One region of the Pseudomonas sp. A125 genome, then DNA from elsewhere that is predicted to be linked to it. Evidence: predicted binding sites of a transcription regulator. Region 1 holds the regulator's gene; each other region holds the start of a gene.
The links. The regulator FliA, encoded in region 1, starts transcription of late flagellar genes. The targets are predictions, from matches to a motif close to CTAAAGTTTNNNNNNNNNNNGCCGNTAA.
Positions count from the first base shown of each region.

Region 2: the regulator FliA is predicted to act here: its motif matches at 1,450-1,477, upstream of ACZRN6_RS04950 (flagellin N-terminal helical domain-containing protein).
Region 3: the regulator FliA is predicted to act here: its motif matches at 2,265-2,292, upstream of ACZRN6_RS23840 (methyl-accepting chemotaxis protein).

Region 1 covers NZ_JBUZVP010000024.1:100,650-104,419, reverse strand. Annotated here, with positions in the region: gene flhF (flagellar biosynthesis protein FlhF) at 1-742, shown strand, start outside; gene fleN (flagellar synthesis regulator FleN) at 849-1,682, shown strand; gene fliA (RNA polymerase sigma factor FliA) at 1,679-2,419, shown strand; gene ACZRN6_RS26915 (chemotaxis response regulator CheY) at 2,590-2,964, shown strand; gene ACZRN6_RS26910 (protein phosphatase CheZ) at 2,983-3,770, shown strand, end outside.
Region 2 covers NZ_JBUZVP010000002.1:397,885-401,654, reverse strand. Annotated here, with positions in the region: gene ACZRN6_RS04950 (flagellin N-terminal helical domain-containing protein) at 1-1,369, opposite strand, end outside; gene ACZRN6_RS04945 (ketoacyl-ACP synthase III) at 1,637-2,566, opposite strand; gene ACZRN6_RS04940 (flagellar hook-associated protein 3) at 2,870-3,770, opposite strand, start outside.
Region 3 covers NZ_JBUZVP010000019.1:80,212-83,981, forward strand. Annotated here, with positions in the region: gene ACZRN6_RS23835 (DUF1615 domain-containing protein) at 1-572, shown strand, start outside; gene ACZRN6_RS23840 (methyl-accepting chemotaxis protein) at 574-2,175, opposite strand; gene ACZRN6_RS23845 (PaaI family thioesterase) at 2,430-2,849, shown strand; gene ACZRN6_RS23850 (acetyl-CoA C-acetyltransferase) at 3,027-3,770, opposite strand, start outside.

The DNA.
Region 1 (3,770 bases):
TCGTCAGGCCTGGCGCATGCTCCTGGCCCACCTGGCGCGGATGATTGTCACCCCGGAAATCGAACCCCTGGAAGAAGGCGGCGTGATTGCCATGGTCGGCCCTGCCGGCATGGGCAAGACCACCACCCTGGCCAAGCTGGCCGCGCGTTACGTGCTTAAGTACGGCGCTTCGAATATTGCCCTGGTGAGCATGGACAGCTACCGCATCGGCGCCCAGGAGCAACTCAAGACCCTGGGCCGCATCCTCAATGTGCCGGTGACCCATGTCGACCCGGGCCAGTCCCTGGCCAACGCCCTCGACCCGCTGCTGCGCAAGCGCGTGGTGTTGATCGACACCGCCGGCCTGCAAGCCAGCGACCCGGCACTGCGCATGCAACTGGAAAGCCTGGCCGGGCGCGGGATCAAATCCAGAAACTATTTGGTACTTGCTACCACCAGCCAGAAACAGGTATTGACCGCCGCCTACCACAGCTACAAGCGCTGCGGGCTGGCGGGCTGCATCCTGACTAAACTGGATGAAACGGCGAGCCTGGGCGAAGTATTGAGCCTGGCCATCAGCCATGAATTACCGGTCGCCTACCTGACCGACGGGCCGCGGATCCCGGATGATTTGCATCTGCCGCGCCGTCATCAGTTGGTCAGCCGGGCTGTCAGTGTGCAAATGCAGGAAGAACCGAGTGAGGAAGCGATGGCCGACATGTTCGCTGACCTCTACCACAGCCCGAACAAACGAGTCGGCTGAGGACAACATGAACACAGTGCAAAGTATCTACATCGATGGTCTGCCAGCAGTTCGCGCGGCCAACATATGTAGCCTGCGTCTAAGCAAGACAAGGTAAAGAAATAAAATGGGCAGCATGCATCCCGTACAGGTGATCGCGGTGACCGGCGGCAAAGGTGGCGTCGGGAAAACTAACGTGTCAGTGAATTTGTCCCTGGCCCTGGCAGAGCTTGGCCGTCGCGTCATGCTGCTGGATGCTGACCTGGGTCTGGCGAACGTCGACGTTCTGCTGGGACTGACGCCTAAACACACCCTGGCCGACGTCATTGAAGGCCGCTGTGAGCTGCGCGACGTGCTGTTGCAGGGCCCCGGCGGGATTCGCATCGTGCCGGCCGCTTCCGGCACCCAGAGCATGGTGCACCTGAGCCCGGCGCAACATGCCGGCCTGATTCAAGCGTTCAGTGACATCGGCGACAACCTCGACGTACTGGTGATCGACACCGCCGCCGGGATCGGTGAGTCCGTGGTCAGCTTCGTGCGCGCTGCGCAAGAAGTGTTGCTGGTGGTGTGCGACGAACCCACCTCGATCACCGACGCCTACGCCCTGATCAAACTGCTTAACCGTGACTACGGCATGAACCGCTTCCGCGTGCTGGCCAACATGGCCCAAAGCCCGCAGGAAGGGCGAAATCTGTTCGCCAAGTTGACCAAGGTCACGGATCGCTTCCTCGATGTCGCCTTACAATACGTTGGCGCAGTTCCTTACGACGAGTGCGTACGCAAGGCCGTGCAAAAGCAGCGTGCGGTCTATGAAGCGTTCCCTCGTTCGAAGTGCGCATTGGCGTTCAAGGCTATTGCCCAGAAGGTCGATACCTGGCCGTTGCCCGCCAACCCGCGCGGGCATCTGGAGTTTTTCGTCGAGCGATTGGTGCATCAGACGAGCGCAGGACCGGTGCTATGACAGCCAGCGGCTACAACCTTTACAAGAAGTCGGCACGTGACAGTCAGGTCGAATTGATCGAGCGCTATGCGCCCCTGGTCAAGCGCATTGCCTATCACTTGCTGGCGCGCCTGCCCGCCAGCGTGCAGGTCGAAGACTTGATCCAGGCCGGGATGATCGGCTTGCTCGAAGTGTCGACCAAGTACGACGCGAGCAAGGGCGCGAGTTTCGAGACCTACGCGGGTATTCGTATCCGTGGGGCCATGCTCGATGAAGTGCGTAAAGGTGATTGGGCGCCGCGTTCGGTACACCGCAATACGCGGATGGTAAGTGACGCAATTCGCTCAATTGAAGCAAAAACCGGTCGCGACGCTAAAGATCACGAAGTTGCGGCCGAACTCCAATTGAGTCTCGACGATTACTACGGGATTTTGAACGATACCTTGGGCAGCCGCCTGTTCAGTTTCGACGACCTGTTACAGGACGGCGAGCATGAAGGGCTGCACGAGGACGGCGCGAGTGCTCATCTCGAACCGTCACGCGACCTGGAAGATGAACGCTTCCAAAGTGCGCTGGCGGACGCGATTGCCAATTTGCCGGAGCGTGAGCGACTGGTGTTGGCGCTGTACTACGACGAAGAGCTGAACCTCAAGGAAATCGGTGAGGTCCTGGGGGTCAGCGAATCGCGGGTCAGCCAGTTACACAGCCAGTGCGCAGCCCGCTTGCGGGGGCGTTTGGGAGAGTGGCGAGCGCGCTGACAGGCAGTGTGGGGACACTGCGAACGATACCGTCCAGGCCTTGCGCCCGGACGGGCTTGGCCCGTGGTGCGCCCCCGGTAGTCCTTTTTGTGTAACGCCTGTTGATTGATATGGCGCGCCCAGGTGCTGGGCGCGTTTAAGACTGCTTGGAGGTCGAATTGGACAAGAACATGAAAATCCTCATCGTTGATGACTTCTCAACGATGCGGCGGATCATAAAAAACCTGTTGCGTGACCTTGGGTTCACTAACACGGTCGAGGCGGATGATGGCATTACAGCGATTCCGATCCTCAACAGCGGGAGCATCGACTTTCTGGTAACGGACTGGAACATGCCGGGCATGACCGGTATCGACCTGCTGCGCCACGTGCGCGCGGATGAAAAACTGCGCAGCCTGCCTGTGCTGATGGTGACCGCTGAAGCCAAGCGTGAACAGATCATCGAAGCCGCCCAGGCTGGGGTCAACGGCTACGTGGTCAAGCCATTCACTGCATTGGCGTTGAAAGAGAAGATCGAAAAAATCTTCGAACGCATCGGTCATTGATGCTGCCACGGGGGAGCTATGGAGCATAAAGAAACGTCACAGGGCGATTTTGAGTCGACCCTGAAAAAACATGCTCACCAACTCGTCGAAAGCCTTGAAAAAGGCCAGTTCGGTGACGCGGTGCAGTTAATCCATGAGCTCAACCAGACCCGTGACCGCGGCCTGTACCAGGAAGTGGGCAAACTTACGCGTGAGTTGCACAGTGCGATTGTCAATTTCCAGATTGACCCGCACATGCCCCAGGCCGAAGAAATCTCGCAGATCACGGATGCCACCGAACGCCTGTCCTATGTGGTCCGGCTGACTGAGGCGGCGGCCAACCGCACCATGGACCTGGTGGAAAACGCCACGCCTCTGGTCAACGGTATGGCCAGTGAAGCCAAGGCCCTGAGCAACGATTGGGGCCGGTTCATGCGTCGGGAAGTGGGCGCTGAAGAGTTTCGTGAACTGGCGCGCCGGGTCGAAGGCTTTTTGTCGCGCAGCGAGCAGGACAACCGCACGGTTTCCAGCAACCTCAACGACATCCTGCTGGCCCAGGACTACCAGGACCTCACCGGCCAGGTGATCAAGCGCGTCACCCAACTGGTCACCGAAGTGGAAAGCAACCTGCTCAAACTGGTGTTGATGGCGGGCCAGGTCGACCGGTTTGCCGGCATCGAACATGACCGCGAAGCGATCCTTTCTGAAAAAGATCCACAAAAACACCTCGCCAAGGGTGAAGGTCCGCAGATTCATGCCGATAAACGTGAAGACGTTGTATCCGGGCAAGACGACGTAGACGATTTGCTGTCCAGTTTAGGCTTCTA
Region 2 (3,770 bases), on a different contig from region 1:
GTTGCTTGGTCAACTGAGCAGTTTCAGAAGCGAAGTCAACGTCCTGGATCACGCCACGAGCAGCGGTGGAGTTGTCCGAGATGCTCTGCAGGTTGGCGATGGTGTTGTCGAAGCGGTTTTGTACAGCACCGAGGTCAGCACGCTGGGAGTCGATGGTCGACAGGGCCTGAGTGAGCACGTCAACAGCGCTTTGTGCGTTGGCAGCGGTGGTCACGTCAGTGTTGCTGACCACGACTTTGCCCGAGTTGACAGCGGTTGCAGTTCCGTCACCGAACACGCCGGGAACGCCGGTGCCAGACAGGGAGTAGCTGGAGCTGGAGTTCAAGGATACAGCGCCGGTGGCAATCAGGTCACCAGTAGTCAGGGTTGCACTGGCGCCAAACTTGCCATCGCCGCCTTTGGTCTGAACACCGATGGTCGCACCACCACCGTCAGCTGCGGAGAAGGTGAAGTTCTCACCCGAGTCGGACTTGATCGACAGAGAGCCGGTCGACTGATCGAAGTTAACGCTGATGCCCAGTTTGGCGGCGTTGGAATTCAGTTGGCCGGCAAGGTCAGAAGCGCTGGTGATGCCGGTGAACGAAACTTTAGGAGCAGTGGCACCGCTACCGACTGTCAGGGTGAAGGCACCGCTTGGGGTGGCCGTCGGGAAGGTAGTAGGCAACGTGAACTTGGCTTCGGTGCTAGCGGTAGCCTGCAGGCCACCGACTGCGCCGTTCAACTGAGCAGCGATATCCTTGGCCGAGGCTTTTGCGTCAATGGTCAGCTCATCAGATACCTGGCCACCACCGGTAACGGTGATTTTGCCGCCTGCAATACCGGCGCCTGGTGTCGGAGCATTGGACAACAACTGCTGCGAACCAATGTTGCTGGCCGATACGTTGCCCAGGCTCATGTTGATGGTCTGGTTGGCGTTGGCGCCCACTTGGAAAGCGGTAGTACCGAAAGAACCGTCCAGCAGGTTACGACCACCGAAAGTGGTGGTAGAAGCGATACGGGTCAATTCAGAAGTCAGAGCAGCGTACTGAGCCTGGTTCGACTTGCGGTCGTCAGCGCTGAGGGAGCCGTTAGCGGACGACAGGGCCAGGGAACGCATGGTCTGCAGGATGTTGGTGGATTGCTGCATCGCGCCTTCAGCAGTTTGCGCGATGGAGTTACCGTCACCGGCGTTCTTGATGGCAACGCCCAGGCCGTTGATTTGGCTGGTCAGACGACCGGCGATTTGCAGGCCGGCCGCATCGTCTTTGGCGCTGTTGATCTTCAGGCCGGAGGACAGGCGCTGCATGGAGGTTTGCAGGGCGCTGGAAGCCTTGTTCAGGTTGTTCTGAACGGTCAACGAAGCAAGGTTAGTGTTTACTGTTAAAGCCATGACGAAATCCTCGTGGGTGGTGTACTGCGGCTTCCGGCCCTGGCAACCGCCGGGTGTGGCCTAGAGAACCTTCGTAATAGTTATCGTCGTGAAAGCAGGTTGCTTGAGGACTTTTTTGATTTTTTTTACTAGCACCGTGCCACTCCTTGTAATTCAAGCATTTACGTTAGCCCAAACCTCAGCAATTGCTGGCTTTTCTGGCGTCAAATAAAAAACGCCCATGATCTTTCGATCATGGGCGTTTTTTTGTGCAGCGCCTTTAAGCCATCAAGGGCGGTGCAAAATCGCCGAGCCCCAGGACAGCCCCACACCAAAACCACTGATGGCGACGCGCTTCCAGGTGGAGTCCAGCATGTGCTTTTCCAGCAGCAGCGGAATGCTCGAAGACACGGTATTGCCGGTCTCGACCATGTCCTTGATGAATTTATCCACCGGCGCATCTTCAAAACGCCGGGCCACGGCGTCGACAATCGCCGCACTGCCCTGGTGGATGCAGAACGCATCGATCTCGTCAGCCTTGAGGTCCGATTCGTTAAGCAGCTCGTGCAAATGCGCCGGCACCTTGAGCAAGGCAAAGTTGAACACCTGGCGGCCATTCATGAAGAACACGCCGTCGCTGACCTTCAAGTGCGGCGCACCGGAACCGTCAGTGCCGAACTTGGACTTGCCCAACTGCCAGGGCGCGTCTTCACCCATCCAGGTGGCGGTCGCGGCGTCGCCGAACAGCATGGTGGTGTTGCGGTCTTCCGGGTCGACGATCTTGGAGTACGGGTCGGCGGTCACCAGCAGGCCGTTTTTCAGGCCCGTGGCTTCCATGAAGCCCTTCATCGCATAGATACCGTAGACGTAGCCCGAGCAGCCCAGGGAAATGTCAAAGGCAGCCACGTGCGTCGGCAGGCCCAGTTTGTCCTGGACGATGGCGGCGGTGTGAGGCAAGCCCTCTTCGTCGCCGTTCTGGGTAACGACGATCAGCGCGTCGATGGATTCGCGCTTCAACTCGGGGTTGTTGGCAAACAAGGCGTTGACCGCCTCGACGCACAGGTCGGAGGTTTCCTGCGCGGCATCCTTGCGCGGCAGGAACGCCGACCCGATCTTGCCAATGATGAATTCTTCATCCTTGGCGAATTTGGCACCCTGGGCGTAGTTATCGATCCCGTCTGCCGGCACGTAACTGGCGATGCTTTTTATGCCAATCATTGTGGCTTCCCAATACTAAATAGCTGGAGAACACCCCGCGAAACAGGTCGCCGGGCGCTGACAATAATGGGGATAACCCCGCAAAAAACTCGCCGAAAACCGCCTTTACACCTGGGCGGCAGGCCCTCGCAGAGACCTGGCGACGACCTATCCTTTTCACACGATACAGTGAAGATGCGCTTTATGACTCACAGGTCACTCAATTTTCTGCGCTTTGTGCGAAACACGGGGACATACACGCGCCAAAAACGACAACGGCCCACCCCGTTTCCAGGGTGAGCCGCAGGTTGGTTGCTGCGCAAATTACATCTTGCTGAACAGGCTCAACTGGGAGATTTTCACGAAAGCCAGCTGCGAGGCCTGCAACATGGTTTGCTGAAGCTGCAGGTTGATCGCGGCCTGCCCCATGTCGACGTTGCCCAAAGAGCTCATGGTGTTGGTGTTGGCGGTCCCCAGGCTGGTGTTTTCATCCGTTTGAAGGTCCAGGGCGTTCTGGCGGGCACCAATGGAGCCACGCACCTGGTCAATCTGCGAGCTGGCATTGTTCAGGTTGCCGATGGTCTTGGCCGCCACGTCCTTGAGGTTGTTCTGCGCGACCAGGTTGCCATCCGCCGGCGTTTCCAGGGCTTTACGCAACTGGCTCAGGGTGTCCAGCGCGTTTTCGTTCTTGTTGCTGACGGCGCTGACCGCAAACTGATCGCCCGCCCCCGGCGCACCACTGATATCAAAAGTGACACCGGCCGCGTTGATCGAGGTCGCACCGGCAGCCATGGTGCCTGTCGCGATGGTCCTGCTGTTTGGGGTGTAGGGCTGCGCATACACCTCATACGCGGTGCCGCTGGTGAATTTGATCACCGCACCGGTATTCGGGAACGTGCTGGCGTAAGCCGCCTGGTCCGTCACCTGGCCGCCGGTCACTTGTGCGGTCGACGGGTTGCCGGGCGAACGCGAAGCACTGAACGTGTCCGGCTTGGATTGCAGGGTGAACGCCTTGCCTGCCACCAGTGCATCGGAGGCGGCACCTGGTGCCACGTCTGCCCCGAGGGTCAGGCTGATATCAAACTTGACGCCCCGCAGGTTGACGCTGGACGAGCCTTCTTTCGTCGCGTCGAAAGTGCCGTTGCCGGGAATCTCGGAGGTAATGTCGTTACCGTCCTTATCTGTCACGGAATACTGCGTGCTGCTGCTGAAGGTCAGCTTGTAG
Region 3 (3,770 bases), on a different contig from region 1:
GCCCGATGCAGGTCAGCATCGACTTCGCACAAAAACAGGCGCGGGATTACCCCTACACCGTGGATGGCAGCATCCGCCGAGAAGTGTTCACCCGTCGGGGCGGCATGTACTTTGGCATCACCCATCTGCTGGGCTACCCGGTGCACTACGACCAGATGCTGTACCGCTTCGCCGATTTCAATGCCGGTTGGTACGCTAGCCGCAACGCCGCATTCCAGGCGGCGGTCAGCCGGGTCTCGGGTACCACGCTGGCGCTGGACGGCGACTTGATCAACTATGGCTCGTTCCTGCCGGGCACCACCGAACTGGCAGTACGCTCCCTGGGCAAGGCGCTGGACATGCGCAACCCAAGCATTCGCAGCCAGCTGGAGCAGGGCGAGCGCCTGGACTTTGAAGACACCACACTGTACCAGCGCGTGTTCGCCCTGGCCGACAAGGCCGCCGGCAAACCACTGCCACGGGCGATCCTGCCGGGCATTGTGCTGAAAAGCCCGAAAATCACCCGCAACCTCACCACGGCCTGGTTCGCCAAGCGCGTGGATGAGCGTTATCAGCGCTGCCTGAGGCGCTGATTTAAAGCCTGAAGGTGCTCACCAGGTTTTGCAAGTGAACGCCCAGGCGCGCCAGTTCGGTACTGGAGGCAGCTGTTTCGTCGCTGGCGGCTGCCGTTTGCTCGGAAATGTCGCGCACGTTGATCACGCTGCGATTGATCTCCTCGGCCACCGCACTTTGCTGCTCGGCGGCGGCCGCGATTTGCAGGTTCATTGACTCGATATCCGCTACGCAACGGCTGATGCTGGCCAGCGAAGTGCCGGCCTGGCGGGTCAGTTCCACGCTGCTGTCGGTCAAGGTGCGGCTGTTTTCCAGGCGCTGGGCGACTTGCTGGGTGCCGTGGTGCAAACCGCTGATCAGCCCCTCGATTTCCTCGGTTGAGGTTTGGGTGCGTTGAGCCAGGCTGCGCACTTCATCCGCTACCACCGCAAAACCACGCCCGGCTTCGCCCGCACGGGCGGCTTCGATCGCGGCGTTCAACGCCAGCAGGTTGGTTTGCTGGGCCACCGACTTGATCACATCCAGTACGGTGCCGATCTTGGCGCTTTCGCGCTTGAGTCCGTCCATGGCCTCGGTCGAATGCCCGACCTCAGTGGCCAGCCGGCTGATCTGCTCAATCGCCTGATTGACCACCTGGTCACTGGCCCGCGCTTCGTGGCCGGCGTTCACGGCGGCGCTGGACGCCTGCTCGGCGCTGGACGCCTGCTCGGCGCTGCGTGCGACTTCCTGCACGGTCGCCGTCATCTCGTTCATCGCGGTCGCCACCTGATCGGTCTCGACCTTCTGGCTGTTGACGCCGGCACTGGTTTGCTCGGTGACGGCCGATAATTCCTCGGCTGCGCTGGCGATCTGCACCACACCGTCACGCAACTCGCCGATCAAGCGGCGCAGGTTCAGTGTCATGCGCTGCATGCTGGCCTGCAACAGCCCCAACTCGTCGCGCCGGGACACGTGGATGTCCTGGCTCAAATCACCCGAGGCCACCCGTTCGGCGTTTTTCAGGGTTTCCATCAACGGCGTGACGATCAACCGGGTAATGATCCAGGCGGCCAGGATGCCGATCACCAGCGCCAGGGCCGAGGCGCCGAACAACAGTTGCCCGGCGACTTTTACTTCCTGGTCGCGTTTCTCGGTTTGCGTGTCTGACAGTTGCTTGCAGGCTTCAAACAGGCTCGCGATGTCGGCGTTCAAGGCTGCCTGGGCCTGCCTGGATTTATCCTCGTCGTGGGCATCGGTGGCGCTGGCGAAGTTCTGGAAGTGCGCGCGATAGTTTCTGATTGCAGCCTGGCCCTGTTGAATCCAGCGCTGGTCTTCGGGAGCCTTGAGCATCGCGTCGACCAAGCCGATTCGACGATCCAGGTCATCCAGGACTTTTACCACCGCCGCGGCATTCAAGGCTTCGGGCTTGAGCGTGTAACTCAAGCGAGCGATGCGCACGTCGCGGGAGTCATCATTGAGCTTGGCGATCGTGCTGAGCTTTACCCCCCGCACGCCAAGGTTGCCCAGCCCAGTCCAGCCGGTGATTGCAATCAACACAGTCAGTATCAATACGAGTGCAAAACCCAAGGTCAATTTCGCCCTGACGCTCACATTACCCAACATCTTTGCAGCCGAATTCAACATTGCGACATCCATGCGATTAAGAGTTTTTAGGCGGGAGGGGGCCATCAGGACGTGTTGGTCAGGTTGCGACCCTGCCGTGCAGCTGACCTATATCGACAGGGCAGGCAGAAAGATGAAGGAGTTATTACAAAAAGTTTCTGGATGCGCGGGCACGTTCCTGGAGGCTTATCCCACGGGATTTACCAGGTTGATGATGATGGTTGCCGGCCGCTGGCTGCGTTACACCCATGGCTCATCACACGGAAGGCCACTTTATGAGCACTCTCGCCGTCCCCGAAGGCTTCACTCGTTTGTCGCGCAGCAGCCCGCTGCTGGACCTGCTTGGTCCGGTGTATTGCCGTGGCGAAGGCTTGCAACTGGAGATCGGCCTGCGCGCCGACAACCGCCATGCCAACGGGCGCGGCACCGTGCATGGCGGCGTATTGGCCACGCTGGCGGATGTGGGCATGGGCTACGCCATGGCGTTTTCCAGTGAACCGCCGCTGCCGTTGATCACGGCGAGCATGACCCTGGATTATCTCGGGGCAGTGCAGGTGGGGGAGTGGATCGAGGTGCGGCTGGAGCACCACAAACGCGGTCGGCAGATGGCATTTGCCACGGTCAGCGTGCAGGTTGGAGAGAAGGTGGTGGTGCGGGCCAATGCAGTATTTGCGGTGCCCCAGGCGCGGGACTGACCGCTCGCAGCCTGTAGTTAGGGGGCTTGCCCCCCGTTGGGCTGCGCAGCGGCCCCCAAAAACCTGCGATGAGTTCTACCTCAAACACCGAGGTCAATTTATTGGGGCTGCTACGCAGCCCAACGGGGGACAAGCCTCCTCACCACAGGCCGAGCCTTTTCATCATGGGCTTGGAAATCAGCCGCGTTCGAGCGCCAGTGCTACACCCTGACCGCCACCGATGCACAGGGTGGCCAAGCCTTTCTTGGCATCCCGCTTGATCATTTCATGCAGCAAGGTCACCAGCACGCGGCAGCCTGACGCGCCAATCGGGTGGCCGATGGCAATCGCGCCGCCGTTGACGTTGACCTTGGCCGCATCCCATTCCAGTTCTTTACCCACCGCCAGCGACTGCGCGGCAAAGGCTTCGTTGGCTTCGATCAGGTCCAGGTCGCCCAGGCTCCAGCCGGCCTTGTCCAGGCAGCGGCGGGTGGCCGATACCGGGCCAATGCCCATGATCGCCGGGTCGACGCCGGCGTTGGCGTAGCTGGCGATGCGGGCCAGCACTGGCAAGCCAAGTGCCTTGGCTTTATCGGCGCTCATCAGCAGCACCGCAGCGGCGCCATCGTTGAGGCTCGATGCATTGCCAGCGGTGACGCTGCCGTCTTTCTTGAAGGCCGGCTTGAGCTTGGCCAGTGACTCGGCGGTGGTGCCGGCGCGTGGCTGTTCATCCACCGCAAAGGCAATCGGGTCGCCCTTGCGCTGGGGAATCAGGATCGGTGTGATCTCGTCGCTGAAACGCCCGGCTTCAATGGCCGCCGTGGCTTTCTGCTGGGAGGCGGCGGCGAAGGCGTCCTGGGCTTCACGGCTGATGCCGTACTTGTCCACCAGATTCTCGGCGGTGATGCCCATGTGGTAGTCGTTGAACGCATCCCACAGGCC